2 regions of the Rhodohalobacter sp. 8-1 genome follow, and region 2 is predicted to be linked to the other one. Evidence: riboswitches for the same ligand, from Rfam matches in the RefSeq annotation. Region 2 holds a riboswitch; the other holds the start of a gene.
The links. Region 2 has a riboswitch for thiamine pyrophosphate ahead of AABW11_RS18110 (TonB-dependent receptor). Riboswitches for the same ligand answer to the same signal wherever they lie in the genome.
Positions count from the first base shown of each region.

Region 1: another riboswitch for thiamine pyrophosphate. It lies ahead of thiM (hydroxyethylthiazole kinase); the one in region 2 lies ahead of AABW11_RS18110 (TonB-dependent receptor).

Region 1 is NZ_JBBVMF010000006.1:246,022-262,915, reverse strand. Features, by position in the region: gene AABW11_RS08430 (APC family permease) at 1-404, shown strand, start outside; gene AABW11_RS08425 (universal stress protein) at 311-769, shown strand; gene tenA (thiaminase II) at 967-1,617, opposite strand; gene thiD (bifunctional hydroxymethylpyrimidine kinase/phosphomethylpyrimidine kinase) at 1,684-2,508, opposite strand; gene thiL (thiamine-phosphate kinase) at 2,581-3,657, opposite strand; gene thiE (thiamine phosphate synthase) at 4,037-4,687, opposite strand; gene thiM (hydroxyethylthiazole kinase) at 4,680-5,489, opposite strand; TPP riboswitch at 5,580-5,678, opposite strand; gene AABW11_RS08395 (Na+/H+ antiporter NhaC family protein) at 5,846-7,405, opposite strand; gene AABW11_RS08390 (PAS domain S-box protein) at 8,232-13,055, opposite strand; gene AABW11_RS08385 (class I SAM-dependent methyltransferase) at 13,362-13,994, opposite strand; gene AABW11_RS08380 (DNA-3-methyladenine glycosylase family protein) at 14,192-15,133, shown strand; gene AABW11_RS08375 (phosphoadenylyl-sulfate reductase) at 15,929-16,660, shown strand.
Region 2 is NZ_JBBVMF010000026.1:25,713-42,606, forward strand. Features, by position in the region: gene AABW11_RS18105 (YkoF family thiamine/hydroxymethylpyrimidine-binding protein) at 35-628, opposite strand; gene AABW11_RS18110 (TonB-dependent receptor) at 662-3,001, opposite strand; TPP riboswitch at 3,079-3,176, opposite strand; gene AABW11_RS18115 (hypothetical protein) at 3,359-3,574, shown strand; gene AABW11_RS18120 (hypothetical protein) at 3,581-4,294, shown strand; gene AABW11_RS18125 (M20/M25/M40 family metallo-hydrolase) at 4,481-5,734, shown strand; gene AABW11_RS18130 (tetratricopeptide repeat protein) at 5,762-6,718, shown strand; gene AABW11_RS18135 (class I SAM-dependent methyltransferase) at 6,969-8,069, opposite strand; gene smc (chromosome segregation protein SMC) at 8,171-11,689, opposite strand; gene frr (ribosome recycling factor) at 11,910-12,476, opposite strand; gene pyrH (UMP kinase) at 12,529-13,263, opposite strand; gene tsf (translation elongation factor Ts) at 13,338-14,168, opposite strand; gene rpsB (30S ribosomal protein S2) at 14,195-15,187, opposite strand; gene rpsI (30S ribosomal protein S9) at 15,444-15,830, opposite strand; gene rplM (50S ribosomal protein L13) at 15,841-16,287, opposite strand.

The DNA.
Region 1 (16,894 bases), on a different contig from region 2:
TGGTAAACAGCATTAAAGAAATAGGAGAACAAGTGAAACTAAAAAAAGGCGAAGTTTCCTCAGATAGTGCCAAAGCCCTTGCCAATACGAGTTTTGAAGCCGTATCCGAAGCTGCATATAATGTATTTAACGGCTTGATTGAAGAGACCGAAAACCGAAAAGCAGACATGATGCTCATGGGCTGGCAGGGAGGATTCAGCATCGGCCGCATCTACAATTCACCCGTTCAAAAGATCATCAAAAATCTGAAGGCCGATGTCGGGATTCTAAAGGATCGCGGGCTCGACAAGGTCGACTCCATCCTGTTGCCCTGGGGGGCGGATACCACGCACAGCTGGGACTTGAAATCGGGCTGCGTATTGCGCGTAATCTGGACGCTAACCTTACATTGTTACGGCTCGTGAAGCCCGGAACCGTGAAGGAGGATGAACGCGCAGAACTAAAAAAAATCATCGAACCACTTGCCGATTCGTTCGATAATCTTAACATCAAAATCATCGAATCAGAAAGTGTGACAGACGGTATTGACCAGATTCTTAAAGAGGAGAATTTTGACCTGACCATCATCGGCGCCTCACATGAATGGGGAATTCGCAATGTCCTGTTTGGAACCATCACTGATATCGTAGCAGACAGCGCTCCGTGTTCTGTATTGATGGTACGCCGTTACCTCACGGAAGACTGGAAACTAAAAGCAAGTGAAGGCCTGAAACGCATGAAAGAACAGCTTGGCTTGAGTTCCTCTCCCGATTCCGGTAGTGAAAAATAGCCGGACCCCACAGTTAACGGCTGTCTTTGCTGACAATTAGGTAGATTTCGGCCAAATGTTTAAACATGGTATGTCTAACAATTACAAAAAGCTAAGATATACTACAATACTATTGGAAAATATCCATGCTATTTGCCAGTAAAAGACATCCCATGTATTTTTAAGATCAGAATGCAGGTCAGCAACGCCACGGTGCGTTATACCGGCCACTGCCCCACCCGATAGGCCGAATCCCAGAACATCCACTCCATGCGGGTTGAGTCTGCGAATGCACTTCTCATTCGTCCTCTTACAGCATCAGAGCTTTTCTGAGCCGCCAGTTCAGTGATCTCAATTGCACGATCCACGCTTTCTGAAAAATCCTCTCCGGCGTATGTAATAATCCACTCCCGGTAAGGATTGTTTTTGGCAGATTTTTGATGGATGTGAAGCCCGACTTCACGATAGATCCAGAAACAGGGCAATAGCGCTGCAACCGCCACAGGATAATCTTCCAGAGAAGCCGTGGAAAGAAGAAAATGTGTATATGCAAAACATGTCGGCGATTTATCTACGTCGATGTGGGTATCGAATTTCTGAAGGAAGCTTTCATGAAGAGCACGTTCTACTACCACGGCTCCGGTAGCAAAATCGAGAAAATCCTTGAGCTCATCCGCAGACTGACTTTTTGCTCCGGCAATGGCCAATGCTTTGGAAAAATCGGCGAGGTAAAGAGCATCCTGTTTCATATAAAAAGCGAATGTATCTTCAGGAAGCGTGCCCTCCGTCAATTCTTTGTTAAAGGGTAGATCCAAAATTTTTTTGTAGATAGGCGTGATTTCTTCCCAAAGTGATGTTGTAAATGACATGTTTGATATTTGTTGATTATGCTATTTGATTTAAAGTGATAACTGAAAGCTAAGCTGTGCTGAATTTTATCTGTTCCAAACATCAAAAAAATGATTTAACGGACCATGGCCCGATCCGGTTTTATAGGAAGCCCCTTCCTCAATCGCTCCCTTAACATACTGTTTGGCAAATTTTACGGCGTTCTCCAGGTCACAATCGTGTGCAAGATAGGATGCGATGGCCGATGAGTAGGTACATCCGGTTCCGTGCGTGTTTTTTGTATTGATACGTTTTGAAGCAAAAACATACGTATCGGTTTTCCCGTCTCTATTGCAAAAGAGCATATCTTTTGACTGATCCCCATTCATATGACCACCTTTGATCAGTACATTCTGAGCGCCGGTATCGAACAGGATTTCCGCGGCACGTTTCATGTCATCCTCCGTCCCGATATCAATCCCCGTTAGTTTTTCAGCTTCCGGTATATTTGGCGTGATGAGTAAAGCGATCGGAAATAGCTGTTCGACCATTGTCTCAACAGCATCCTCTTTCAGAAGCTGAGCTCCGCTTTTTGAAATCATGACAGGATCGAGTACAATGCTGTCTGATTTGTACGCCTTCAGCCGTTCCGCCACAGCTTCGATAATTTCAGCCGAAAAGAGCATTCCGATTTTGATCGCATCAGTACCGATGTCATCCAGAACAGCATCTATTTGCTGAACTACAAATTCCGGCTCGGCAGCCTGAATTCCCGCTACAGTTTCCGTATTCTGTGCCGTCAAAGCAGTGATAACTGACATTCCATAGCACCCAAGTGCAGAAAATGTTTTCAGGTCGGCCTGGATTCCTGCTCCACCACCACTGTCGGATCCCGCAATAGTGAGTACTCTTGTATATTTTTTTGAGGTCATATTGAAATATCTTTTCTAGTTTTACACAATTGATACCCGTGCAGTTTACCCACAGCTTTCACTTCTCACTTTTCACCCCGAGGGATCGGAACTGTCGCTTCGCTCCAGCTTTTCACTTCTAAAATGATCAAACCCCTTTTTCCCGATATCAAATGCATCACCATCTTTTAACAGGGTCAATTCCGGCGAACCGTCTTTAACCTCACCGATAATAGTAAGCTCGATATTGAATTTTTGTTTAAACTCATCCGATAGTCTGCCTGCATTCGCTTCATCAAACGTAAACAGCAATCCGTAATCCTCGCCAGAAGACAGTGCCAGCTCCAGCGAATCCCAGTTGTATGATTCACAAACTTGTTTCAAATCTGAAGTTATCGGAATACGATCTGCATCAACCTGTAGTGTTACCCCCGATTTTTTAGCAATATGCCCGGCATCAGACTGAATACCGTCCGACAGATCGATCATTGCGTGCACTGCAGAATTAGATGCAAGAAACTGTGATTCCTCCACATAGAGCTGTGGCCGGCTGTGAGATTTAATCATGGCCTGTTCTGAAGAACTGTACGAGGATTTGTTTTCAATGAGCAGTTTCAGCCCGGCACCGGATTCACCCAGCTTTCCAAGCACCGCTATTTGATCTCCCGGCTTTGCAGATGATCTCCACAGAACAGAGTCTTCGTCCATAACGCCAAGAACGGTGTAATTGATCACCATCGGCCCGGGGCTTTTTGTGGTATCACCGCCCAATAATTTTACTCCATTTGTTTCTGAAAGTTCACGTGTTCCCCTGAAAAACCGCTCCACCCAGTCGAGAGTAAGATCATCCGGCAAACCAATACTCAGGAACGCGTATAGCGGTTTACCGCCCATCGCCGAGATATCACTCAGGTTCACCGCCAGGGATTTATAGCCAAGGTCTTCTGCTGAGATCCAGGAATGGCGAAAATGGCGATCTTCAATCAACATATCTGTTGTGATTAGCAGTGATTGGCCATCTTTATATGGCAATACCGCACAGTCATCACCGATACCAATCGTATCCTCAACACAGCCTTTACCGAATAGGCCGGCGATCTGATCAATCAAACCAAACTCACCCAGCTCAGACAGGGATTCAAATCCTTTAAATGGCGCTTCCTCGTTCATGTTGATCGATTAATTTATCTTTAAAATAGGTTTTCGGATTAGAAAGTCCCCTCCTTCCCAAGAGGGGATTGAGGGATGGTTGTGCCAAATCCCTGTAGGGAAACAGGTTTCTTTGATTAATTTGGGTTCAAAGACCTAAGGCTACCACCCCCCGGTAGGCTGTCCAAAAAGGGTGTCATCCCGTACTTTCCCAATGGGATCCCTTACGGGGGATACGGGATCTCCAATCGTTGATATGGGCAGGAGATACCGGATCGGAGTCCGGTATGACTATTTGATTGTAAAGTTCTTTATTGAACAAACCTTTTTGGACAGCCTCAGTATTAATTGCATCATCTATAATCGAATTTAGATCTTAATTTAGTTTTTACCCTACTCATCAGCTTTGGTATTGATGCCCCATTACTAAGTCGATCTCTTTTCGCAAAAGGGCTGCAGCCTGACCGGGATCCTCAGAGGCACAAATGGCCGACACCACTGCCAGTCCGTCGGCACCATGATCCATCACGTTTTGGGCATTCTCAGCATTGATTCCGCCAATGGCAACAAGCGGGAAATCAGTTTTTTCGGAAACGAGCCTCAAACCATCCAACTCCCACTCATTGATAGTGTCAGTTTTGGTAGGTGTGCTGAATATTGGGCTTACACCCAGGTAATCCGGGTTGAGTGCGTCAACGGTTTCGAGATCTTCTCTGGTCTCCACAGACAGCCCGATGATTTTATCGGGGCCAAGAAGATTCCTCGCAATGCTCACCGGCATATCATTCTGACCCAGGTGCACGCCGCTTGCATCAGTTGCAAGCGCCACATCCACCCGGTCGTTGATAATCAGCGGAATATTAAGTGGATCGAGCACTTTTTTCAGGTCGACCGCCAGCTGTATAAATTCGCGGGTTGATGCGTCCTTCTCCCGAAGCTGGACTGTCGTGACTCCATTTTCCACGGCTGTTTTAACCAATTCGGGCAAGGCGTACCCCCGTAGCATATCGCGATCTGTTACCAGGTAGAGGCTAAGATCGATATTACGCATGGGCTTTCTCCGGCTTCAGGCGATGCTCAATCACTTTACGATCTAATTGATAAAGAGCATCCAAAAAATGGACCTGGAACGAGCCCGGCCCATCCGCTTTCTCAGCAGCCATCTCACCGGCAATACCCATGACGCGCATCGCTGCAAGGGAGGCTTCTTCTGCACCAATTCCAGTTCCGGAAAATGCACCAATCAAAGCGGAAGCGGTACATCCCATTCCTGTTACACGCCCCATCAAAGGATGGCCGTTGTGGGAAGACCGGGTTTGTGTTTCGGTAATGATGTAGTCTGTTTCACCACTCACCACAACCACGCAATTATATCCCTTTGCGAGGTATTGTGCCGCTTCAATTGCAGACTGGCTGTCCTGCGTGCTGTCTACTCCTTTTGTTTTCACGTCTGCTGAATAAAGTGCACCAATTTCGGATGCATTTCCGCGGATGATATCGGGCGAGTTGACGCTCATCAAATGCTTTACGGTGTCCGTTCGATAGGCTGTGGCTCCGGCCCCAACCGGGTCAACAATTATGGGTACATTGTTTTCAGAGGCAGATTTCATCGCAATCTCCATCGCCTCCACCCAATGCTTGCTCAGGGTTCCGATGTTGATGACAAGTGCACTTGCAATAGCCGCCATATCGGCAACCTCTTCCGTAGAATGGGCCATCACCGGTGAGGCACCTATAGATAACAGGGCATTTGCGGTGTTGTTCATCACTACATAGTTGGTAATGTTGTGAACCAGCGGCCCGGTTTCTTTAAGTTTCTCAAGATAAGTCCATGTAATCTCTGATTCTTTCATCGTCTGAAGCTGTTTTTAAATTCATATGAAAATCATTCACATGCAATTGGAGAGAAAACGGCACGATACAGACTCGAAAGGGAAAAAGAGTATGTAAACGATCCATTTCCCTACGCCGGCATGATCCGGATCAGGTGATAAGGGTATTCTTTCAGCCCCGGCGTTCGCGGGACACCCCTAATGATATCGATCACAACATAAGAAAACTTTCAATCATTGGCAGGGGAGAAGATTTTAGATGAATGATAATAGAAAATCTTGAGGGATTATAGATTTTTGGTGATGTGTAAGCCGACAAGTCATCTGCCATCTTTTGTCTATCTGACATCTCTGATCTATAATCTTTTATCTAAAGTCTAAACATAAAAGAACACCATTAATGCGTAACTAAGCATCGCCAGCACACCTGCCAGAATGGCTAAAGGAAACTGGCTGGTCACATGATCCATCAAGTCGCACCCGGTAGCAAGTGAGCTCAATATTGTTGTATCTGAAATGGGAGAGCACTGGTCACCAAACACGGCGCCCCCAATTACAGCCGAGAAACAGAGCGAAAGAAAAAACGGATCGGGAACAACAGCCCAGGCAAGCGGAACAGCCACGGGAAAAACTACCGCATAGGTACCCCAGGATGTACCCGTGGAAAACGCGATGATCATGCAGAGAATCATCAGGATACCGGGCAGTGCCATCGGTGCTACTACATTACCGACAAGATCTACCACATAAGCAGCCGTACCCACGGCATCTGCCACTTCTTTCAGCGAAACAGCCAAGGCCAGGATAATCGCACCAATGGTCACGCCTTTACAACCGTCAATAAACCCGTCAATCGCTTCCTGGAGCCTCATTCCCTTTGCAATTGCAATTCCAAGTCCTGCAAGAACAGCAAGCACGAAAGCCTCAGCAATTAACAGGGTCGGGTCTTCTTTTTGTCCAAGATATACATATGTGTACAGATAGGGGATAATCGCAACGCCCAGAAGTGTCCCGATCGGCCCGAAGAAATCAATCAGGCCCGGATTATAGTCTTCAGGCACTTTGTTCTGGGTAAGCTCATCAGCAGCCATTGGTGTGGCGCCCTCACGATCGAGCTGGCCGGTTTCACGTGCCCGTTTAGTTGCCGCCCGCATTTTCTTGCCGGGAACCCATGGCAGTTTTTCCCATGCAAACAGCAAGGTAATCAGGATAGCAAACATACCGTAAAAATTATATAAAATGGACGAAATGAAGAAATTGACGCCATCCAGCTGTGTTTCAAAAAGTGGAAGTGTACCGATCACTAATCCGCCCACGTAAAACGGCCATACGTTAAATGGGATAATCGTTGCAGCAGGAGAGGCGGTGGAATCAACCATGTAAGCCAGCTCTTCGTGGGATACTTTATGTTTATCCGCGATGGGCCGCACCGTGGCGCCGGTAAGGACGGTACTGATGGTCCCTCCCTGGTGGAATACAAGCCCCATCATCCAGGTAAAGAATTTAGCTGACCGCGGCCCTCTCACCATAAGGCTGCTTGCCCATGCCGCAAATTTTTCCGCCCCGCCGGTCCGGGTCCAGATGCCAATCAGCCCGCCAAGCGCCCACAAATAGACCAGCAGTATCATGGCAAAACTTTCGGTACCAATAGAGGGGATCAGGAAACCCTCCACCACGTTCACATTACCCGATATCACGCCCCCGAGGCAGATACCGATAAACAGGGCGCTTACAACCTCACGGGTCCAAAACGCCAGAACGATTGCCACCAGAGGCGGCATAATGCTCCAGAATCCGTAATGATCATTCGTCTTAGGAAAATCGCCGGCAAAGTAAACCCCGGCAATCACAAGTGCGAGAAACGCCCCAAAATAAATTTTACGGCGTGTTACAGGGTCTCCAAAAGTTTTGGCAACGTAGGTTTGAGAGTCGTTCATAAAACAAATGATGTGTTCAGTTCAGATGGGATAAGATAACGGTTGCTCTCAAAAATCAAAGAAAGAACTGTGGAACAGAATATCTACCAATCCGCCCGGCGTTTTATCTCGTAATACAGTTATCTCGTAATACGGGTGAAAGAGTAATCAATCTTCATTTTAAAACCTCTAGTTTATGAAACTCACACACATTATTGCGCTTACATTTTCAATTGTTACTCTCTTATTTACAGCCTGTACTAATAACTGTACACAAGCTAAAATCAAATGGTGGTCATCATTCTGTATCAATGATTTAACTCGCAATGGATCAGTGAGTCGTTTCAATGCAATCGAAGCGGGAGCTTCGATTTACGTAGCTCGGGTCGCCTGACCCGAGGGGATATCCGTCAGTGGCAGCAACGTACCCTATTTATGTCTGAACGTTTAAAAAGGTAGCTGCACAACCAAAAATCAAGTTCGTTCGGTGTGCTTCAGGAGCGGGTCAGCGACGCCGCTCTACGTGGGTCGAACGTCCCCGTTCGACAGGTTTTGAAATAAGTTAGCGAGTGGAATCAAATGTCGGTCATTTTTCTATATCAACGATGTGTCTTGCAATGGATGCATGGGCAGTATCGCAGCACCCGAAGCGGGAGCTTCGATCTACGTAGCTCGGGTCGCCTGACCCGAGGGAATATCCTTCAGAGGCAGCAACGCACCCTATTTATGTCTGAACGTTTAAAAAGGTAGCTGCACAACCAAAATCAAGATCGTTCGGTGTGCATCAGGAGCGGGTCAGCGACGCCGCTCTACGTAACACCTCATCGGGGTACGAATCAGCGCACCCCTAATTCACAAATGTACTGCCCGCACCTTTTCCACCATACTTTGTGAAACGAAGTGAGAAAGTGGTTCCGGTCCTATCAGAACGATATCTCTTTTCGCCTTTCAGCTGCTGGGTCAGCAGATCAATAAGCTGAATGCCCATCGATGTTGTATCCATCTCCTCAAAACCATCCGGAAGTCCATTTCCATCATCCTCAATTTCGAGGTGGATCGCCTCGCCCGAATCCCGCAGACAAATATTAATGTTGCCTGATGCCCTGCCTTTGTAGCTATGCTTTAAAATATTTGTGATGATCTCATTCACTAAAAGTGAACACGGGATTCCCTGGTTAATACTCAATTCCACATCGTCCAAATCATACGTAAGCATGATCTCTACGTCCGATTGGAGGGTACCCACAACGCTATTTACAAGCCGTTTCAGGCCATCAGAAAACTGCAGTTTCGAAAAGCTATTCGACTGGTAAAGCTGTTCGTGAATGGTTGCCATCGACTTGATGCGCATCACACTGCTCATTAATTGCCCTTGAAGCTCATTGTCATTGCTGTACATCACCTGTAATTCCATCAGGCTAGAAACCACGGCCAGATTATTTTTTACCCGGTGATGAATTTCAGCAAGCAGTGTCTCTTTCTCTTTTAACGAGGAAAGTATTTTCTCCTCCTGCTCTTTTTGATCGGTAATATCCCGGCTAATAAATACCCAGCACGAACAAACACCATCTCTGTTTTCTACTGGCACCCCGGAGGTATGAACCCAGAATTCCTCACCGCATTTCTTGTAGTTTATGAACTCAATCTCTGATGCTTTTTGGCTCCCCAAAGAAGAACGAAGCTGGTTACACAGCTCCGGGTCAGATTTCGGCCCCAACAAAAAGTCAGTTGTTTGCCCAAGCACTTCCTCTTCCGAATAGCCTGTCATGCTTGTAAATGCATCATTTACATACACAATCTTTCCTCCAGACTGATCCATTGTCTCTGCTTCAGTTATCACAACCGATTCATTTGTATTTGTAATGACCGACTGCAGCAATTTCATCTGTTCCTGCTCTTCCACCATCTTTGTGATATCCTGCATGGCTCCAATCATACGCACCGGATCGCCGTTCTCACCTTTAATCAGGAAAGCACGGTCGTAGATGTGTTTATAGGAACCATCAGCACAGCGAAAGCGATATTCCATCTGGAAACGATCTTTTCCAAATGATATGGCATTCCGTAATTCCTGGCTTATATAAAGCTGGTCATTGGGGTGAATTTTACTTCGCCACCACGATGCCAAATGGCTAACTTCTTCAAATTTGTAGCCAAACATTGTGTAGATGTTGTTATTATAATGCATTTTATCTTCGGAAAGATCAAAATCCCAGATGGTATCACTCGTGGCTTTCGATACGGTATCATATCGCTCAACAGTTTTCCTGAGTTTCTCTTCACGTTCAACTTTTTCTGTAACATTCCGCTGAATAGCAATGAAGTGCGTGCACTCACCATTCTCATTAAAAATAGGGTCGATATTAATTTCAAGCCAATATGATTTTCCATCTTTACTGTAGTTGAGTATGACCTCATCCACCGAAACCTTTTTCTCAATACCTTTTTTAAGACGACGTTTGGCACCTGAGTTTGTTTTTGGGCCCTGCAGAAAGTCACCGGGAACCTGGCCTTTGCACTCATCCAGCGAATACCCGGAAAGCTTCGTAAACGCATCGTTCACCCAGGTGATGCGCTCCTCCGCATCGGTAATGATTACGGAATCGGTTGTTTTTGATGCCACCAGCGAAAGGTCCCGCAGCCTTGTTTCCCGTTCTATCTTTTCGTTGATATCTCTGAAAAAGACTGAAAGTCCGCCATTATTGGGGTAAATTGAAATATCGAACCATGTATTGAGCGGCTTATAGAAAAATTCAGTTGACGTTGGAATCTGGCTCTCAAATACGTTTTGATATATCTTGTGGATCTCCGTCTCTTTCAAATCAGCAAAAACCTCCCACATATTCTGACCGACCATTTCGCTGCTTCGTCTATTGAGCACACGTTCCGCTTCTTTATTCACATAGGTAAACTGCCAGCTTGAATTGAGTGCAAAATAAGCATCTGAAATGCTTTCAAGCAGGCGAATTCGTTCCTTTTCACTCTCTTTTTCAGCTGTAACATCCACTACCGTGGAGATCATCAGGTCTTGTTCAAACAGCGGAATATTTTTTGCATTGACAATTTTTTTCCGGCCGTCCCTGGTCGTAATCTCAATCCCGTTCCATTGCATTCGCTCGGGATCCCCAGACGCAATATCATTCAGAACCCTCTGTTTTATATGTTTGCGATACTCTTCATCCGGGTACACATTCTCAAAAAAGTCCTCAATCGTTTGAAAGGAATCTTTTGGCCAGCCATAAATCTCTTCCAGTTTTGAGTTACTGAACGTTATGATTCCACTCTTTAAGTCATGTGTCCCCACACCGATAGGCAGATTATTAATGGTGGCGTCGATATAGGCGTTTCGCTGTTCCAGTTCCTTTTTTTGAAGAATCTTCTCAATTTTAATCGCCAGCTGATCTTTGATTGAGGCCAGCAGCTTACGCTCCTCATCAAGAAAAGAAGAGTGGCCTGCCTCAGGTTTGTCATCTCCATAGCTGACCACAATCACAAATGGCCACTCTTTAAATCGGCGGCTTTTCACTTTTAACTGCCGGGCTGATAAGCTGTATTGTTCGGTTTGATAGAGCTGCTCTTTCCATGTGATGGAGACCTGCGCGATCTCTGGATGCTGAAATCCCGATGGAATAATGTCAACGGCTTCCTTTAAGAGAGACTCTACCGACAATTTCTGTTCATCAAGCTGTGAGATCGCGTAGATGCATTTCTGCTCTCTTATACGTTCTTTCAGCTGCATATTGGACAGTAATAAGCTCTTGTGGTAATATTTCCGGTCCGTAATATCTACCATCATTACGGTACTGAGGGGATCACCGTTGATATCTTTGAATAGGACCGATGAAAATTCACACGGAATTTTTTTACCGCTTTTATGAATCCCAATCAATTCCCCAGTCGTGCTGCCCGTTTCCATACGTTCGCGTAGCCTGTCGTTTAATTCAGGACTCTCGGGATCGATTAATCCATGTCGTCCGAGCTCACGAATTTCATCAACGCTATAACCAAACAACTTGCAGGCCGCCCTGTTGGCTTCAAGTATCGATCCGTCCGGCCGTGTAACCATGAACGCAGCAAGCGAATTTTCGAAAATTGACTGGTACTTCTCTTGTTCGGCAAGCCTGTTTTTTTCACTAACTTTCCGGTCTGTAATATCGAGCATTAACCCGCGTAAAAGCACTGGTTTTTCATCTTTTTTGATGACAGTCACCACATCTTTCAGCCACATGTAGCTGCCGTCTGCTTTCTTAAACCGATATTCAAACTCGTGATTTTTTCCTTTTGTCGTTTCTCTCTGGCAATAATTTACTGCATTCTCTCTGTCTTCCGGATGAATTTTGTTTTCCCAGAACTCCGGCTCATCAAGCCACTCTTTAGGTGTATAGCCAAGCATCTCTTTCACTTGCGGACTCACATACGTGAATTCAAACGTGTCTGCTTTTGCTTCCCAAAAAAGGCCATCATTGCTTTGAACCAGAGATTTATACTTTTTGCGGGCCAGCTCAAGCTTCTGCTCCATCTCCACCCGCCAGGTTATTTCCCTGAAATTATCTACAATTCCGTTAATCGCAGGATCATGCAGCATATTGGTAATGGTACCGCCGAACCAGCGCCAGCTTCCATCCTTATGCTTCATCCGGGCAGGCGTTACTTCTATTGGAACTCCCGGACGCTTGAGGCATTTGTCGAGTTCAGACTGAACATGTGGGAAATCATCAGGATGTATAGTTGAAAACAGGTCCATGTTTTTTGCTTCTTCCGATGTATATCCTAATACATTTTCAATAGTTGGCGATATATATGTGGGCGTGCCATCCAGTGAAAACACAAACAACACATCGTGTCCTTTTTCAACCAACGCGCGAAATCGTGCCTCACTTTCCCTCAGCTTTTGTATCGCCTCTCTTTCAGTTGTGGTCTCTTTCTGTGAAACTACCGCTCCGTAAATATTCCCTTTGGAATCTACAGCTGGCTTATATTTGACTTTAAAGTGCCTGGTTAACCCATTTTCACCAGGAAACGTAAGTTCATCGTTTGTAACCTCTCCACTTAGGGCTCTTTCGAATAATTGCGATACTTTTTCTTGCCTTCCCGGTTGCGCAAAATCAAGAACTGATTGATCTTTCTTCGGTGTTTTACCTGTCAGCGATTCATACAACAGCTCAAACTCTCTGTTGAAATTTACAATGTTCATATCAAGGCCCACCAGCACAAAACTTGCCTCACTCTCGTTAAATAACAGATTATGCTCGCGTTCCCGGTGTATTTTATCGGTCACTTCTTCAACGACCTGCAGAATGTATTCGATTTTCCCATCGTCGTTAAAGATAGGCGTATGAGACTGCTTGTAATACCGATCTTCGAAAACTTCAGAATCATCAATTTCAAGATCATAGCGCTGGATGTTTTTTGAATTTTCACGGCCGGTTTCAATAACATCGTCTAATAAGGCGGTTTCTTCCGTTGCATTATTTGAAGTAGAATCGGTGGGATTATCTGGAAAGAGTTCAAAAAGATTTGCCCCAATAAGTTCTTCTATTGATTTACCTGAGATTTTAGAATATGCTTCATTGGCGTTCTCTACCGTAAATTCAGGAGAGTTTGTACGAAGGACAACCGCCGGCAGCGGGATGGCTTCAAATATTGACAGGTACCTATTTTTGGTAGCCATAAATTTTAGAACTAGCTAAACCATTAAGTGAAGCGCTCTATTTAGATATTGAGAACTGATTTTTTAACCTTTTAGAACCTGGAATGGAAATAAAGTGAATAATATTGAAATAGCTTGTTCTCCCAATTCTGGCAATCTCCACTTTCATACTTTTTTTAAGTAGACATCTGAGCTTTTGTAAAACTAATCTTATTATCGGCATTCACTTAGTTTACATAAGTTTACAATGCATATGATATTGAGCAGTTCTGTGTGAAGTTGAATATTCGTTTTATAAAAATTGATGATCTAAACTCCAGGTTCGATTTACAATTTTGCTTCGATCATATAAAACTTCCAGAACCAGAAGCTCCACTTCTGCCTCTTTGTAATCACTAACTCTCTGTCAACAAGCATCCCTTCTATTTCACTTACCGATCGTGTATTGATATTCTCATGGCTGAGCCCCGAAATGATGGCATTTGGCAGGTGAAACCATCCTTCCAGGTTCCAGTCTAAAATGTGTATGATGCCGCCCGGCTTTAGTGCATTCCTCATGTTCTCTACTGCTTTCTGCTGATCAGCGTAATAGTGAAAGGAATTCAGGCAGATCAACCGGTCGAAATATTCTCCTTTAACAGTAAGCTCTTCTGCCGGTTTATCGGAAAACTCTATCGACAGATTTCCCTGCATGCGGCCCTCTGCAACCATCCGCATCTTATCTGCCGGATCATTCAGAGCAAGATCCAGGTCAGTATATCGGTTCAACAGATGTTCGGCAAGAAGCCCGGTGCCGCAGCTGATATCCAGAATCCTCTCTCCGGACAGATCATCCAGATGACTTAACAGTTGCTGATGCGTATGATGCAGGTAAGCTGTATAGACCGTATCATATTTGCGTGAAAGCCCGTTATAAAAATCGACCGTTTGACGGATTTTTGTTTTATCATTTTCATTCATGATGCTGAATGTACAAGTTTGATGATGCCGGCGCCGGAACCATTTTTGGTTATATCTTGTCTGAGAATTTTTTAGTGGTGATTCCAACGATTCGACTGCCTGTAACTGTTTAATTTATCGCAGTAATCTCTGAATCCTGAAGCTTGTCGTTTTTTTACTCACTGTTCTCAATAATTTTAACCACTTATTTATTATCTATGTCATCCTGGATCCTCAAATCTATTCCCCCGCACGACTGGTTCATCTGCCTCGATATCGATCCCTATTTCGACCACGAACATGAGCCGGAAAAGATATTTGAGGAGGGATTTACGCGTCCCACTCCGCTTGAGGAGAGAGATATCATAGCCACTACGTTTTTCAATGGCGATCCGGAAAACCCCGAATTTCATATTGAAACGCCTGAGGATCTTTCGAAGGAAGAGATATCTCAAGCTAATGACACTCTTGCCCGAATACTTGGCACTAATTTAGATTTGAGGCCGCTCTACGACCAGGCTGAAAATGATCCCGTGCTCGGTCCGCATCTCAAAGAATATTATGGTTTGAAACGAATGGCGCGAGGCACACTGCTGGAAGATATTATTTATCGCATCGTACAGATGCAGCTCTCGCATAAACCCACAGCCAAAAAGATGGCGTTTAAAATGCGCGAGGCATACGGCACGCATCTCACCCATAACGGAAAAAAGCTGCCTGCCTGGCCCCGCCCATATCAGCTTGCCAAGGCTGATCCTGCCCAAATTCGCAAAATGGGGCCGACGCTTCGAAAAGGCGAATACCTCGTCGGGCTGGCGCAGGATATCCTTTCCGGCGAAGTAGATATCAATTGGCTGGACAAAGAAGCCGACCCACAAGAGTTTTACGACAAAATATCTAAAGTTCGCGGCATCGGCCCAACCTCTGCCCAGGATTTGATGCTATTCCGTGAGCGAACCGATGCCGTTTTTCCCAGTAACCAAAAGAAAGGCGAAGAAAAAGGCTTAAGAAAGTGGATCATCATGAGCTATGGCGGCGATCCTGCGAACACATCTGAAGAGGAGTTTCAGGAGATGATCTCCAACTGGAAAGGTTACGAAGCCACCGCAATTGAATTCCTGTTTGTGAACTACATGATTGGACGTAAAAAAGAAAAATAGCAGGGCACCACAAAAACATGGTATGTCTTGATAATGCAACCTAACTCTCCATCTCCACTAAGCTCTTTCAGGTAACTAAATGCCTGTGTGGTACGAGACATACCATGTTTCACCCCAAGTCACCGCCACATATTAAACATGGCATGTCTTGATATTGAACCTGAATTTACGATCTCTTCTAAGATCTCTAGTTAACTGAACTTAAATCTGACAAGAGACATGCCATGTTTCGCCCGAAGGTGCCGCTACAGCGGTGCACCCACCGGACCGTGTCCGCCAACTGGCTGATCTGTCAGCGTTGATCTTTACGGCAAGTGCCAATCTAAAAATTAGTAAGCAGTTTGAGTCATTCGTCGACGCGTACAGGAGCCCGAAACAGACGGGCACGCTGTGAGGTCTAATCCTTTAAACATGGTATGTGTTGATACTGCAACCTAATTCTCCATCTCCACAAAGTTTTTGAAATAACGGAATGCCTGGACTCTAAGAGACATGCCATGTTTCATCACCCTATACTCTCAATTCATAAGAAAATTAGCCCATTTTTTTGATGGAGACTGCTTCACCAATTTTACCAATTGTGTCTTACACACAATCTTCAAGCAACTCTGTAAGCGCTTTTCTACCGGGTTGACGTGAATCAATGCAGGTCCCGTCTCATCACCTAAACGCATAAAGAGGAATCTCTCCAAATCTATATGCATTATTGACTTAAAACCTCCGCTTATACAAATTATAGAGGCCCGGAAATCAAAGCAGATTCGGGTGTTTGTTTATTATGCACGTTTACATTTTATGGATTTAACCCCGGATTCCAACTACAAACTAACCACACAACAGCTACAGCGTCTTAACGACCGCTTTGCACTTATTCACCCCGACTATATCCTGCGCTGGGCATTCAGAGAATTTGGCACCGGAATGGTTTTGGGCACCGGGTTTGGCCCGTCGGGTGTTTTTTTGATCCATCGCCTGTCAACTCTTGGGCTTCCTACCCCTGTCTTTTTTCTCGACACCCACCTTCTGTTTGATGAAACCCACGTCCTCAAAGACGAGCTTGAAGAGCGATATGATATCCAGATTGAAGCCGTGCCGCCGTCGCTTGGCCTCGATGAACAGGCGGCCGAACACGGGCCGGAACTATGGAAGCGAGATCCCGACAAGTGCTGCCACCTGCGAAAAGTGCTCCCACTTCAAAATTATCTATCCGATAAAACAGCCTGGATTTCTGGCATTCGCCGGTCACAGGGTGATGTACGTGCTAGTGCTGATATGTTTGAGTGGGATGAAAAAAATGGCGTTGTCAAAATCAACCCTTTGATTCACATAAGCGCGGAAAGGGTGTGGAGTGACATCAAAAAGCACAACTTGCCCTACAATCCGCTTCACGATGATGGCTACCCGAGTATTGGCTGCATCCCCTGCACGTCAAAAGTAAAATTCGGCGAACCGGAACGAGCCGGCCGCTGGAAAGAGCTGGATAAAACAGAGTGCGGGATTCATTTGCCCAAACATGGCATGTCTTGACACTGAATCTGCATCAACTATCAACAACAAGATTGTTGAAGTAGCGGAACGCTTGGATAGCAAGAGACATGCTATGTTTCAGACCAAGCAACCGCCACACATCAAACATGGCATGTCTCGCTAATGCACCTGAATTTCTAATTTCCTCAAAACTTCTCGATAGCTCTGAATACAATGGCGCCTCGAGACATGCCATGTTTCATTCATAGACCCAAATCCGACGCTGTCAGAAAC
Region 2 (16,894 bases):
GCAGCTTTCTTCTGTTGCGCGTCAAGTAAAAATGTTACTTAGCGGATGGGCTGTTGGCTGACAGGGTTACCGTCATAACCGTATGAGGAGACCCGGCTTCCTCCATCGCCTGAAGAACACTCTGCAGGCCCTTGAAGATATTTTGAGCCGGTCCATCGAGCATGGTTTCGTAGTGGGTAAGCTCCACATCAACACCATGACCTTTCATGGCCTCAATCTGTTCATAAATCGGATCCATGTAATTTCCCCCGCCCATCGGGTAAAGGGCAAATTTGGCGGACAGATCCTGTTCGACAGATTTAATCAAATCTTGATTCATGAGAACATCATCCGAATCCATATACGCATGGCCTTCGGTATCGCCCGGGCAGCCAACCGAAAACGTGGCGCTGTACACCACATGCTCGCCGGTTTTAGCAATCTCCAGAAACGCAGCCTGAGTGACATCAAATATATGCGGAATACGGCCTCTTACGATTGTGCTCACACGATCCGTTTTCATCCATACTTTAGACGAATCTACTTTTTTGATGGCCGTCAAAATAAGATCGGCAAAGTTATCACACATAGGATAGAGTGAAAAACTGACGCCAGCTATTCGCGGTTGATCCTGGTTTTCTTCAGACATAGTTGAGTTTTTTAGTTAAATGTTCTAATCGGCTTAAAATCTGAATTCAATTTCAGCAAATACGTGACGTGGCGGCTGAACGATGTAGCCCGGTGTGTCGATTGCGCCATCGAAATTGGTATCAAGCGGTGCGCCGTTTGTGAAATAAAGTTCGTCAGTAATGTTATTGATTTTAACTGAAGCGGTGATGTTGTTTCTAAGCCGCGCATCGACACCCAGATCTGTTTTAAAAAATGATGGTAAGATCATATCACTCTGGTTGGTCAGTTCGAGGTACGCTTCGCCCATAAAACGTCCTGAAAGCGTTACATCGAGCCATGCCTGCGGCGAGTAGGTAAGTGAACCATTGATCAGCCAGTCCGGGCTCAGGATCGATTCAACATCCTCATAAACCTGGTCAGACCCGCTTGGTGAAAATGAGGCAATGTTTGTCTGCATCCACGTGGCGTTTCCGGAAAGCGTGAATTGTCGGTGCAGAATCCATCGTATCTGTGCCTCCAGGCCATAACGTGAACTTTCATCGATATTTTCACGAAGCTGAATAAATCCTTCCGGAATGTAGTCGCCTGTTGGAGAGATTTCGTTGCTGAACTTCATAAAAAATCCATTCAGTTTACCTGCGAACCGGGTAGAGCGAAAGCGAAATCCGCCCTCGTAATCATTCACATATTCAGGCTTAACTGAGTTGGGATCACTTACCACATCAAGGTTCGAGGCATTGATATTTGTGGCGCCCAGAATATCCTGCCGGGTGGGTTCACGTCCGCTTCGTCCGAATGACGTGTATACGTTAAAATGATCATTAATGAAATAAGTAACCCCGATTTTTGGGCTTAGAAAGGTGTATTGGCGCGTAGGAACATCAACCTGCGAAGCAGAGACGTTTTGATCTGCCAGGTATGAGAGGTCCGGGTTCAGATCAAGCCAGACGGCACGCAGCTGTAAATCGCCATAGAGCTCAAGGTCTCCAAATCTTCGCGAGGCTTTCACGAAGGTGCTGATCTCATCCTTCTTAGATTCATCACTGTAAAAAGTAGTTTCACTCTGGGGTTCAAACGATTCTTCATTGACGCGATCGAATCGGTAGGCGTGCAAACCGCCAGACAGATTAATCCGGTCTCCTTCGGCAAACTGAAGGGTAGACTGCAGACCATAGTGATCGTTAAACAAGCTGAAAATTTGCTGAATGAACTCGCCATCTTGTCCTGCATAACCAACGGGAAAATCACCGCCGGCACCACCGTAGTATAGAGATGAGGTTAGTGTGAGCTGATCAGTAAAACCCCTGCCATACTGAAATTGCAGAAACTGCTGTCCGAAATTATCGATGTCGTGAACCGACAGATTGTTTGTGGTGGGGTCTTCCCTAATTTGATCAATTGGGATGTGCGTGTAGGCAAGCTCATTCTTTGTGAAGCCGGTGAAAGCTGTCACTTTGAAGATATTGCGGCTCCCAAAATATCCGCCCGACATAAAAAACGAACGTGAGTCGGTACCACTGTTATCTCGATATCCGTCTGATTCTGTTTTGCTAAAGCGGCTGTAGAGTCCGTAATTGTCAATCGAGCCCGTGTTCAGCTCAGCACTTGCGCGGTAGGAGTTAAAAGCGCCGCCAGAGAGTTTCAAGCCGGCGGATGGGGCATCCATTACAATATTACGGGACTCAAAATTAATAGACCCGGCGTACGATGCCGTTCCATGAGTGGTTGTACCCACACCACGCTGCACTTGTACCGACTGGATGCTGTTTCCGAAATCGTTGAAATTAGAAAAGAACACACCCTGGTCAATCATGTCGTTTAGCGGAATGCCGTTTAAGGTCATGTTGATGCGGGTTTGATCCATCCCGCGCAGACGCATGTAGCCGTAATTGGCAAAACGGGTTCCGGCGTCTGAGTGCGTTAGTATAGATGGCGTGAGCCGTTCCAGCGTGTAGATAGGATCCTGGCCGATATTATCCTGCTCAATTTCGGCTCGGGGAATGGTGGTTTGCGAAACAGGCGCCTGCGCATCTACCCGCACGTCATCCACAAAAATAGTGCTGCCGCGGAATGATGAGGGTGTTAGTGATATGGTAATAGGCTGATTCGTCCGGCCCCGTTCCAGGCTGACCTCTTTTGCGAAATAACCCACGTAGCTTACGATGAGTACAGGACTATCCTGATTCTGTTGCAGTTCAAGGCGAAACGATCCGTTTTGGTCGGTAACCGCTCCGTTCTGAGTTCCCTGTTGCAGAATGGTGGCTCCATGCAGCGGTTCGTTTGAAACGGAATCCTGAACAGTTCCCTGTATAGTTTGAGCTGAAAGCAGGTCCGGCCCGAAGAAAACGGCCAGCAGAAATAGAAATGAGTATAATTTTAACGTTTGAAACATGATGCCTCCATCAATTTACGATTCGATTGAAGGAGGGGGCACAACATTTTTGCTGATATCGATTGATATCATGCAGATGCTGCAGATCTCGGTTTCCCTACGCCGGTATAACCCGGTTCAGGTTCACAGGGTATGATCTCAGTCCCATTACTGCGGGACACCCCCAACCTTTGGTTGATTGATTAAAAGGTACGGCTGTTTGATGTGGGCTTCAAGAAAGGATTGCGGGTAAACAGTTTTTTCTTGAATGACAGAAACAGTTGCCTTTATGCAAGGCAGTGGCATTTAAATAAACATGTTGAAATTGCGTTATTCAAATGTGCAAACTATATTGATTATAGAACGAATCAGTCTATCATGCTGAAAAAAATTAAATCTTATCTGATATTTTTTAATAACAAGCCTTCGTATCATGTGGAAGGATCTGTCTATGGTGGACTCCGTATAGATATAGACAAATACTATTCTATCGAGGAGAACCAAAAAGAACTCGAAGAGATAAATAACACTTTTGGTAAAGTGTTTAGTAACAAAAAAACTGAACAAGAAGAAGAGCTTACTTCGATCACCTAAAATTGAATGCCCGCTCTGAACACAATTCTTATTCCGGTATTAGGTGGTTTTATATTTGTAAAATACAGCTATCTGACGCGATTTAGGGCAGTAAGGGATAATGGGTATGTGATTCTTTTTAAGTCTGCTGTGGTGGGACTGTCCTTTTATGGTTTTTCGTTTTTGCTATGGAGAGCTGCTATACTTGATGAATATGCCAATCCAAAAATACCTGAGTGGATAGAATTTCTTCATGATTTTCTAGCACATCCAGAACTATTGCCCGCTTTGCTTTCTCTTGTATTTATCGGGACTGCGCTAACCACGTTTAATTATATTCTCGATAAAGATGAAATGAAAAAAAGGATTATCAGACAGGATGATGATGCATTCGAAATGACACTTTTAAAGTCATTTGAAAGAAACAGTGAAGTTCTGATTACACTTGATAGCAGAAAGGTGTATATGGGGAAAGTAACCGATACGTATTTTTGTGTTAATGATGAAATTCAATCGATAATGTTAAATCCATTATCTAGTGGATATAGGGATTCAATAAATTTTAAAATAGAATTTACAACCTATTATGGCGAGATATATAAACAGATTATTGACAAACCCGAAGAATTTGATGTAAAGGTATCTGATTTTTCTGTGGCAATCCGATATGATAAAATTGTTTCCGTTAGTCCGTTTGATCCAAAGACGTATACAAAATTCAGAGAGTTAGGCACTAAATAAATACTGCTTATTCCATGGTACAAATGCTCAAGCAAGTTTGCACTGATCATTATAAAATTTCAGGCTTACTACCTAAACGAGTTGTAATGACAGCATCAAACAAAGTCCGCTAAATGATAAATTCATGCTGTCAAAGTTCAGGAATCACTGTATTTTAGCATTGAATTTGAAATACGCCCCAACGCTATGAAAAATTATTCATCTCAAGTCTGTCAAGCCATTGGTTTCGCTTTGTTTGTCCTGCTGTTTATCTCTTGTGCCCAGCCCGGAACAGAAGACTCAGCGGAGATTACGGTTGAGGACCATATCGAAAAATTGACAGATCCTGCTTACGAAGGGCGTCTTGCCGGTACGGCCGGTGAAGCGGCAGTGGCAAATTATATCGCGGATCAGTTTTTAGTTGCGGGATTGATGCCTGCCGGTGATGAAGGTACGTACATCCAGCAGTTTCCCCTCGAAGGGCCAATGCCGCAAGCCATGGATATTGAAAATTATATCTCCAGAAATGTTGTGGGATTTATTGAGGGAGACGGCAGAAGCGGACAATATATTATTATCGCTGCGCATTACGACTCGCAGGGGACCGGCGGGATTATCTCTATGAATGAAAGTGATGAACCGGTAATCCATCCGGGTGCAGATGATAATGCTTCAGGAGCAGCAGGACTGTTGGAGCTCGCTGACTATTTTGCGGATAACCCCATCCAAAAAAATATGCTCTTTATTGCATTTTCCGGTGAAGAGCTTGGTTTGCTTGGTTCGCGCTATTTTGTAGATCAGATGGAGATTTCGCCAGACAGCATCGCAGCTATGATAAATCTTGATATGATTGGTCGAATGACAGACAACGAACTTACAATTTTTGGGACAGGAACCTCAAACAGGTGGGACGAAATTCTCGGAACTGTTAAGACTGATTCGCTGACTATCACTCGGGCAGCATCAGGAGCAGGCGCAAGCGATCACACTTCATTTTACGAAGCCGAGATTCCGGTTCTCCACTATTTTACCGGAACTCATGAAAACTATCACCGCCCGTCGGATACCGCAGATAAGCTTAACATAAGTGGAATACATAAAGTTACTGAACATGTTATTGCGGTTGTTGAAGAACTGGATAGCTACGATGCCTCAGAAATCGAATTCAGAGAATCAACTAACCCTCACTCTACTACATTCGATATGGATGGCCCCACGCTTGGCGTTCTGCCCGACTATTCATATTCCGGTGACGGATTCAGGGTTGAGAGCGTACGCAGCGGGGATCCTGCAGACCGGGGAGGCATGCAGGATGGCGATGTGATTGTTCAAATGGGGGATGCCGAGATCTCGGATATTTATGGCTATATGGAGAAACTTTCAGACATCGAGGAAGGTGACCGTATTACCGTTGTAGTGAGGCGCGAAGGTGAAGAGGTTCCACTTGAAATTCAGTTTTGAAACCATCAAATAGTTACCTGATTATCTATGAGAAAGATGCTTATATCAAATAAAACGGCCTGCATTTTAGTATTGACTCTTCTTACTGCATCTGCCTGCTCCAGCGGCTATGAGCTGCCGGAAATGCCGGATGGTGTTCAAACAGTTTCTCTGCTGGGAGATACTCTTTACACGCCTGAGCTCGATCCGCAACTATCAGAGGAGTATGGAGACAGTGTGCAAACGGCTCTTCAGGAGTACAGGCGTGATCCCGAAAATGCTGAAAGCCTGATATGGCTCGGCCGGCGTGCCGCTTATCTTGGTGAGTACAGGGAAGCCATTGAAACGTTTACAGAAGGAATTTTTAAACATCCGGATGACCCGAGAATGTACCGTCACCGCGGCCATCGCTACTTAACGCTGCGAATGTTTGATCGGGCTATTGCTGATTTTGAGTCAGCCGCAGAGCTCATGCGAAATATGGAAGACCGGGTTGAACCTGACGGGCTTCCAAACGATCAGAATCAGCCAACAAGTACACTAAAATCAAATGTATGGTATCATAAGGGATTAGCTCATTATGTTCAGGCAGAGTATCCCGCGGCTATTGATGCGTATGAGAATGCCCTGGAGCTGGATCTGACCCAGGATATGCGAATCGCAACTCTGTACTGGTACTACATGGCGCTCCGACGAGACGGTCAGGTAGAAAAAGCAGGCAGGGCAATTTCGGAAATATCTGAAGACATTGAGGTTATTGAAAACGAAGCCTATCTGAATCTTTTGCTGGTGTTTAACGGGGTGTTCCGGGCTGAACGGCTGATGGAAACCACTGAAGATGCGCTGCAGAATGCTACGCTTGGTTACGGCATTGGAAACTGGCACTACATGAATGGCAGGGAAGAGCGGGCGATAGATATCTGGGAGCAGGTGTATGACGAGGGCAACTGGCCCGCGTTTGGTTATATCGCGGCTGAGGCGGAACTGGCAAGGATGCGGGACTGAGATGTTATTCTTATGTGGGTTCAATGAATGTACAAGTTGAATAGCACCAGATAAGTAATAGTTTTAAAAAATCAGTGGATAAGGTTTTAACCTCTCCTCCGCGGAGGAGACAGCGCATTAGCGTCCAGCGAGTGCGCAGAGGTGGGTCCGTTAAGGCTGGGTGATTGATTCTTGAACCAGAGTTGTTTCACTAACTTGTCCTTCAATGAAGGCTTCAAAATCCTATCTCTTCCGCCTGAGAGTTCGGCATCTACTTCCGGCTCTCATAAACCACAAATTTCTTATTCTGTGTAAGAACTTGAACAGACCTGAAAAACTTTTTTAAAAAAGGTTTGTAGCCCAGGTGCTGATTGGCAACGCAGACAAACCTGCTGCCGGGTGTTAAAACGCCGGCTACCTCACGAAACAGATCCACAGATATCTCAATATTCGTTTCGTGCCCAAAATGAAATGGCGGATTTGAGATAGCCAGATCTATACTTTGATCTTCCATCTCATCCAGCGTATCGGTCCAGTGAAATGTGGAAATATTCTTATCCACATTTAATTTGGACGATTCAATAGCAAGAATGGAATCGTCCATTAAATGAAACTGCCTTTCTTTATTGGGATCCTGAAGTTGCAAAGCCTTTGAAATCACGCCGTTACCGGACCCCACATCAAGTACCGCCTTCTCGGTTTCGCTGAGGCTGAAATTGTCAAGTAAAAACCGGGTTGCGTAATCTACCTGACCGTATGAAAATACGCCCGGATACTGGCTTAGAGTCTCGGTGTGTTTCCCATTGAATAAATGAGAAAACGTTTCAATGAATGAGACGTCAGGCAGCGGTTTCTTCTTACTTAGTACCAGAATACGTGACTTTTTCTGTGCCAGACTCTGGTCAACCTCTTCAAAATAATCTCCGGCTATCTCCAGCAGGGCAGGGGTGAAATATTTGGTCATGAACGCGCAGATAGCTATGCCATCATCTGACAAGGATTCTGATAGTTTATGCAGAAAAAATCGGAACAGGTCGACTGATTTTGGAATTTGCATCAGTCCGATATCGACGGACTTAGGAAGACTACTGAACGGTGTATAGAATTGCTCTGCTTCGACCGTGATAATGTTCAGGCGGGAATTCATCAGGATTGACTTCTCCTGGCTCTTCCGGTGGATCACGGCATGAGGCTTTAATTCGGCTAAATGGCAGCTCAGATAGCCGAAGCGGTCATTATAAATGGCAATCGATTTGCCGGCAACATCCATCCCGTCAAGTTGCTCCAGTATGTACTCGTCACCCGCATTCCAGGCCCGCAGTGATTTATTGGACGTTTCCGGGTACCGGTGAATAGTTAAATTTGTAGACATGTAATTCAGACCCCAGTCATTATAATGAATGTTAAGTTTTTAGTGTTGAGTTATTAGTTGACAAAAAAACTAAACACTAAAAACTCAGCACTTAAAACTAACTACGCCTGAGCCACCTCATCCATCCGAACACCGACCAGGCGGCTTATACCGGTATCGGGCATCGTAACGCCGTACATCATTTCCGCTTTCGACATCGTTTTCTTGTTGTGAGTGATGATAATGAATTGTGTCTCTTCGCTGAATGAGCGGATCATCGACGCAAAGCGCTCAATGTTAGCATCATCAAGCGGGGCATCAACTTCATCAAGCACACAAAAAGGTGATGGTTTTACAAGGTAGATTGCAAAAAGCAGCGCGATTGCAGTCAGGGTTTTTTCACCACCGGACAGCTGGCTGATACTCGACGGCCGCTTCCCGCGTGGGTTTGCCCTGATCTCAATTTTGGCCTCCAGCGGATCGTCAACATCCTGCTCGATCAGCAGATCGCAATAGTCATCTTCCTCAAAGAGAGTGTGAAACACAGAGTGAAAGTTTGTTCTAATCTTCTCGAACGTTGTGTTGAAACGCTCGGTTGCAGTTTCATTAATCTCATCAATCGTCTGACGCATCTCCTTTTCGGCATCGGTAAGATCTGCAATCTGTTCCTCGTAAAAATCGAGCCGTTCTTTCTCCTCTTCGTACTCTTCGATAGCGAGCGGGTTCACATCGCCGATTTTATTTAGTTTTTGCTTCAGCCAGCTTACACGATTTTTAGCCTCATCGGCCGTCATTTCCTCCGGCAATTTCTGCTTGAGCTGATCCATGAGAATACCATAGGTTTCCCAGATATAATCTGATAACGACTGTGCCTGCATTTCGAACTTCTCTTTTGCCATTGTGAGATGGTGCACAAGTTCGGTATTGACTTCTTTTTTGCGCCGAAGCTCTTTCAGAGAATCATCAATCTCTTTGATGTTACCGCGTTCTTTAGCTGTCGCTTCTTCCGCTTCTGACAGCTTTTCGTCGGCGGCTACCTTCATCTCCCGGGTATTTTTCAGCTGTTTCTCTGTTTGTTCAATTGATTCGGTATAGGTTTCAATTTTCTCAGCACTTTCGGCCATCATCTTTTTCCGGGACCCCAGCCGATTCTGAACGGATTCAATTCCGCGTTCGGCACGCTCAATTTCTTTTTCGAGATTTTCAGCTTTGTTCTTTACGTCTTGATGCTTAAGCTGGGCGTCATTATAGCGGTTTTGTGCAATAGCCCTCTCATCTTCAAGTGATTCCAGTTTTTCCTTTTTCTTATTCTGAAGATCGGTCAGTTCAATGATCTTCTCCTGCAGCTCTTTCTGCCTTGGCTGAAGCGTATCGAGTTTTTCTTCTGCTTGCTCTCTATTTTCAGAGATATTCTCTTTTCTCTTGGTCAGATCGCCAATATTCTTTTGGTAGACCTGTATGCCCGACTGGTATCGGCTGATCTCCTGCTCCAGCTTCCGAATCTCTTTCTGCTTCTCTTTGATGAGTTGGCGTACGGTTTCCGGGTTCAGTTTGCTGAGTTTCTCTTCAACCTCAGCAAGCTCTGCTTTTGCTTTTTCGAAATCCTGAGTGTAGCCCGAAAGTTTCGACTGAAGTTTCTCAAGCTTATCCTTAATTCCAAGCCGGATGCCGGCTTGTTTATTTTTACTTCCGCTTTTATAAAATTTATCGCGTGTAATAAGATCGCCATCATACGAAACGGCACTTGTGATTCCATCTGGCAGGGGAGTGGCTTTCTTGAGGGATTCTGTAAGCATCACCGATCCTGTTAGCAGCTGTGTTATGGTATCAAATTGTTTTTCTGTATTGATGTGGGCATAGATCGATTCATCAGCCACATCATATGAGCCGCTAAGTTCGGCAAGCGGGATAAAGGTGGCGCGGCCCTTTTTATTCTCCTTCAGCAAGGCAGAAGCGCGAACTGCATCGTCCATGGAATCAACGACCAGGTAATGAATTGAGTCGCCCAGGGCAGCCTCAAGTGCGGCTGCTTTATCTTCGCCCGTCTGGAAAATATCTCCGACAGATCGAAGCGTATTGAATGAATCGGAATGATGCTCTGTGAGCCAGGCGACCGATCCCGGCAGTCCTTCGTTCGATTCGGCCAGGCTCTCCATCAGCGAGATCTCAGAACGGGCTGATTCCATCTTACTTTTTGCAGATCGCATCAGTTCGCGCAGTTCTTCCCGTCTTGCCTGGAGTAATTCCCGCTGTTCATTTACCTGGCTGAGTTCTGTTTCCAGCTCTTCCAGTTCACTATTTGTCTTTGCAAGTTTATTTCCGGCAATACCCAGCTCACCTTTAGCATTCTCAATTTCGTCTTCAAGGTCTTCAATATCCCGGTTAATTCGCAGCTGATCATCTTCACTGTTTTCCAGCTTCGATTCCAGTTTGATACGGTCTGACTGTATATCCCGCAATTTCTTATTGACGTTACTCACTGAGATTTCATGCTCATACAGCTCGTGACGAATTTTCGTATAGTGCTGTTGGAGTGCGTTGAACATCTCTTTAGATTCCTGAAGGCTTTTTTCAGACTGATCAAGTGTATCGGAAAAATTATTCAGCTGCTTTTCGTTTGTCTCTTTCAGTTCCCGGAGCTCCTGAAGATCCGTTATGCTCTGTTCAATATCCTTCTCGTGGCCTTCGATGACTCCCTTCTCATTCTTAATCTTCTCACGAACAATTCGAAGATTCGTATCCATCTCTTTGATCGAGTTACCAAGCTGACTTACCCGCCGCTGCGCTTCGCCCTGAAGTCGTTCTTTGTCGATTAGTCGATTTGCAGCTTTTTCTTCTGCCTCTTCAAGCTCCTCCAGTTTAGATGAAATAGTGCGTTTCTCTTTCTCTGCATTCTTGATGCGTTCTTTAAGAGGAGTCAGTTCTTCCTGGATCAACTCATGCTGAGTTCGATTGTAGGCTTTATCAAGCGTAACCAGCTCATCGCGGTATTTCTTTGCTTTCGCCGCTTTTTCAGCCTGAATTTCCAGAGATCGTGTTTTCTTGCGCACTTCCACAAGGATATCCTCAAGCCGCTGCAGATCTTTCATCGTCTGATCCAGTTTTCGGAGCGTGCGCTTGCGCTGGTCTTTGTATCGAGTCACACCGGCTGCTTCCTCAAACAGTCGGCGGCGATCGTTGTTGCGGTCGTTCAAAATCTCTTCCACCATTTTAAGCTCGATCACAGAATAGGCATCGGAACTCATGCCGGTATCCATGAACAGTTCCATGATATCTTTTAGCCGGCAGGGTGTATTGTTAATCAGATATTCACTGTCGCCCGAACGGTAGAGCCGTCGGGTGATGGTGAGCTCACTGTATTCGGTGGGAAGAATTCCTTTATTGTTCACAAAGGTCAGGGACACGTCGGCCAGGCCAAGCGCCTTCTTTTTTGCCGTTCCGTTAAAAATAACGTTGCTCATTGAGCTCGAGCGAAGCAGTGTAGGCCGCTGTTCTCCCAACACCCATCGGAGGGCGTCCACGATATTTGATTTACCGCACCCGTTAGGTCCCACAATGGCAGTAATTCCCTTGTCGAACTTTACGTGTGTTTTATGGGCAAAGCTTTTAAAGCCGTGCAGTTCAAGTTCAGATATATACATAGAGTTGAAAAATCAATAAAACAGAAAATGCCGGAGATAGATTAAGCCGGCATTTTTGAGAATCGTAAACAAATTATGAGAATCGTAAACAAATTAAATGAACCTGGCTGATCCGGCTCGAATTTTGAAAAAAAGAAATCTCCCGTAGTACTATTTATGTGTGAGTCAGTCAATTAAACACAAATAACTACAATCTATTATCTGCTATCTAAAATCTTACTTACACCGTCATTATTTCTTCTTCTTTTTTCTCGAGCAGCTGATCCACTTTTTCGATGTAGGTATCGGTATATTTTTGTATTTCTTCTTCGGCTTCGAAGCGGCTGTCTTCAGGGAGCGATTCGCTCTCCACTGTTCTTTTTATTTCATCATTTGCGTCTCTGCGCGTATTTCGAATGCTGATGCGTGCTTTCTCCCCAACTTCCTTGGCGTGCTTTACCAGTTCTTTCCGTCGCTCTTCAGAAAGGATGGGCAGCGGGATGCGAATGGTACTTCCATCGTTGCTTGGATTAAGACCGAGTCCGGCAGACATGATCGCTTTTTCAATGTCTTCAAGAACAGATTTATCATATGGCTGTACTGTAAGAAGGCGTGGTTCTGGTGCACTCACATTCGCAAGCTGGTTCAGTGGTGTTTGAGAGCCGAAATAATTAACCTTTACGTTATCAAGCAGCGCGGGGCTGGCTTTTCCTGCCCGGATGTGTGAGAATTCCTTTTTTGCGAAAGCAACAGCTTCACTCATGCTCTCTTTTGCGGTATCAATTATGAGTTGCAGATCTTCAGGTATCATATCGCCGATTTTAAATGATTAGATAATAGGTAATAGACAAGCAATAAATTTACGAATTCTCAGGCTCATCCCAAACAACGGTCGTGCCTACAGGTTCTTCTGTACAAACAACTTTCTTGAAATTTTCCGGTACATTCATGTCAAAAACTATGATCGGCGTTTTATTTTCCCTACAAAGGGTAAATGCCGTCAAGTCCATTACATCGAGACGCATATCCAACACTTTATCACCTGATATAGAATCGAATTTTTTTGCATCTGTATTTTTCTCAGGGTCAGAGTCGTAAATGCCATCTACACGAGTACCTTTTAAAATCACGTCTGATTCTATTTCTATGGCACGAAGAGCGGCGGCAGTATCGGTCGTGAAATAAGGATTGCCGGTACCTGCGCCAAAAATAATAACCCTGCCTTTTTCAAGGTGACGGATGGCACGGCGCCGGATGTAGGGTTCTGCAATCTCTTCCATTCGGATAGCGCTCATCAGGCGTGTATGAACCCCTTTGCGTTCAAGTGCATCCTGAAGTGCCATACTATTGATCATCGTTGCAAGCATGCCCATATAGTCGCCCTGGACACGATCCATGCCTTCAGTAGCGCCTTTCACACCGCGAAAGATATTTCCTCCGCCAATCACAATTGAGATTTCGATTCCTTCTTCGTGAACCGATTTAATTTCGTCGGCATACAGGGTTAGTATATCACCATCAATGCCGTGACCTTGCTTGCCGAGAAGAGCCTCGCCGCTTAGCTTTAACAGTATACGCTTATATTGATTTGCCACGTGTTACACAGTTTAGAAAGTTAAGATCAAAAAAAAGGCCGCCAAAATTGGCAGCCTTAAAATAGTGAAGTGAATTAAGATTCACCAAGCTGAAGCCGATGGAACGACCTCACCAGCGGAGCATCATTTTGCTCGAGATACTCTTTTACAGAAATAGCATTGTCTTTTACATATTTCTGCTCCAGTAAGACTCGCTCTTCATAAAACCGGCGAAGCTTTCCTTTCGCTGCTTTCTCAGCAATCTCTTTTGGTTTGCCTTCATTGATGAGCTGATCTTTTGCAATTTCGAGCTCTTTCTCAACAACGCTTGCATCCACATTGTCCCGTACAACGGCCAGCGGATTCATAGCTGCAATCTGCATGGCTACGTTTTTACCAATCTGGTCGTCTTCAACCTGGTCTTCAAATTCTACAAGCACACCCAGTTGATTACCGGGGTGAATGTAGTCTACAAGGCCGCCGTCGGTTTTTACAAATACAACTTTATTGATTTCAATCTTCTCGCCAATCTTTCCAATCATTGATTCCAGGTGTTTTTCGATGGTCATTCCATCAACTTCTTCCTGGAGTAGTTCGGAAACAGTGGCTATCTCATTTTCAAACGCGACGTCAAGAAATTTTTCGGCCTGATTCTGAAAATCTTCGTTACGAGCTACAAAATCAGTCTCGCAATTGATCTCAATCATTACTGCTTTTGTGGCATCATCGCTGATACGAGATAGAACCAATCCCTGGTCTGCTTCTCGATCGGCACGTTTTTCGGAAACTTTCTGGCCTTTTTTACGCAGAAACTCAATGGCTTTATCCATGTCGCCACCACTTTCCTTTAGGGCTTTCTTACAGTCCATCATTCCTGCGCCGGTTTTATCGCGCAGTGATTTTACATCTTTTGCACTAATACTCATGGTTATAAACTTAAATTCTGTTGTAGTTATTTAGATTCTTCTTCGCCTGATTCATCAGACTCAGCTTCTTTTGGTTCAGCACTTTCTGTCTCATCTTTAGTGCTTTCACTTGTTGCCGGTTTTTCAGATTCTTCTTTTGTCTCTTCAGTTTTAGACTCAGAACCTGATTCTGATGTATCATCGCCCTCATCTTTGCGTCGGCGTCGTTTTCGGCGTTTTGTAGGAGTTGCTGCATCTTTCACAGAAACGTCTTTATCCTCGGCTTCGCTCTTAGACTCAGTTCGTGCTTCCTGAGCAGCTTCTTCCATCAGCTCTTCTTCTTTCAGGGCTTCGCGCTCTGCGTTTCCTTCAATGATGGCATCGGCAACCTGTCCGGTAACCAGCTGAATGGTTCGTGCAGAGTCATCATTTGCCGGGATAATATGATCCGGAGTGTCAGGGTCACTATTAGTGTCAATCATTGCTACAATTGGAATGTTCAGCTTAACAGCTTCATTCATCGCAATGTTTTCTTTTGTGGTATCGACCACAAAAATGGCACCGGGAAGTCTTGTCATGTTTGCAATACCACCAAGAGTTGCCTCAAGTTTTTCTTGCTCGCGCTCGAGCATCAGGCCCTCTTTCTTGGTAAGCTCTTCAAACGTACCGTCTGTTTTCATCTGCTCAATCTCTTCCATACGAGAGATGCTTTTGCGGACAGTACTAAAGTTTGTAAGCATACCACCCAACCATCTGTGAGTGATGTAAGGCATTCCACAACGGATCGCTTCTGTTTTTACAATCTCCTGTGCCTGCTTTTTGGTTCCGACAAAGAGAATAGTTTTGCCGGCTCTTGCCAATTTAGTAACCTCGTCGAGGGCTTCCTGCAGGTAATGATGAGATTTCTTAAGGTCGATGATGTGGATGCCGTTTCGGGGCATAAAGATGAATTCTTTCATCTTAGGGTTCCAACGGCGTGTCAGGTGACCAAAATGGGCGCCTGATTTCAATAGTTCTTGTACGGATGCTGCTTTAGGCATTATATATGTGTATTTATTTTTGAGTTAGTCCTCTACACAGGTCATCCCCGATGCGCTAATCCCGGGTTGAATGATTCAGAGCCGGAACACTCGGCGAAGGGTCGCTGCGTATGTGTTTTGCAGGGTTCAGGGTACAAGGTGCAGGTTGCAGGGTACAAGGAATCTTGAACTCCGAGCCATGAACCTTGTAAACGGTGACCAGGGCAGTTTTGGGAAACGGAATGTTTCCACCTGAACCTTGCGCCCTGCACCTTGATTATCTTTTACTAAACTGGAATTTCTTCCGTGCTTTTGGCTGGCCATACTTCTTACGCTCAACCATGCGGTCGTCACGCGTCAGAAGACTCAGCGCTTTGAGCTTGTCGTGAACGTCATCGTGATGATCGTCCAGCGCTCTTGCCAAGGCAAGAGAAATTGCGCCGGCCTGACCTGTCACACCGCCGCCGCGAACCGTTACTTTAAAGTCGTACTGACCTTCAAGCTCAGTAGCGTCGAGTGGCATTTTGGCTACGTTGATACGTGCCTGGGTGCTCAGGTATTCATCAATGGGCTGGCCATTAACAATAAATTTCCCCGTTCCCGGCTTAACATATAAGCGGGCGGTAGAAGTTTTTCGTCGTCCTATATAATTTTCTTTTGGCATATGAACTAAGTTAGTCGATCTCTATTTTTTCGGGTGTTTGAGCGGTCAAATTATGAACCGGTCCGGCAAAAATCCGGATATTCTTCATCAGCTTTCTGCCCAGCTTATTTTTGGGAAGCATTCCTTTAACAGCATACTCCACTAATGATGTAGGATCTTTCTCCATCATCTCAGCCGCGCTAGTGAAAATTTCGCCGCCCGGGTAACCGGTGTGACGGAAATACTGTTTATCGGTCATTTTCTTACCGCTGAGCGCAATTTTTTCTGCGTTGATAACAACAACGTTATCACCCACGTCCATGTGGGGCGTAAACTCGGGCTTATTCTTGCCGCGAAGTATAGATGCAACCCGGCTGCTTAATCGTCCTAAAGGTTGATCTTCAGCGTCAACAAGAACCCATTTTTTCTCAATGGTGCTTGGTGTGGCCGTAAATGTTTTATTACTAATCGTATTCACGAGATTCTCTTTTTGTTTTGCAAAATTGACAAGTCGATCAAAATAAGGGTAATAAATTTTGATTGCAACAGCTCAGACAGAAAACCTTTATGTAGAGACATGGCATTTCTCGAGTCACAAAAGAACACAGATGCAAGCAGGGGGGCGACGATAGGCTGCGGAGTGACGATGCCATTTCGAGAAATGCAATGTCTGTGTGGTGGCAAGATGAGATATGTGAGGAGACATAGCATGTCTGAAGCTACTGAAGGATTATAAAGCCGCATTGTAATAATGAGAGAATAAGAAACACCGGTGCTGTCTCGAGACATGCTATGTCTTTTGGTGGCAGGATTTGGGCAGTAAGAGACATAGCATTTCTAGTGCTTTTGAATGAGGTCGAGGGTGCCAGGAGTAAAGAGACGTAGATGAACGTAGATTCTGTCGCGAGAAATGCCATGTCTGGTGGCAGGATTTGGTTCATGAAGAGAAATAGCATTTCTATTGCTGTTGAATGACACCGTAATTGCCCGTAGTTATGATAAGAAAAGCACTCTGGTACTGACTCGAGAAATGCCATTTCTGTTAGTGCTACCTCGAGAAATGCCATGTCTAATATCTCCTCCGA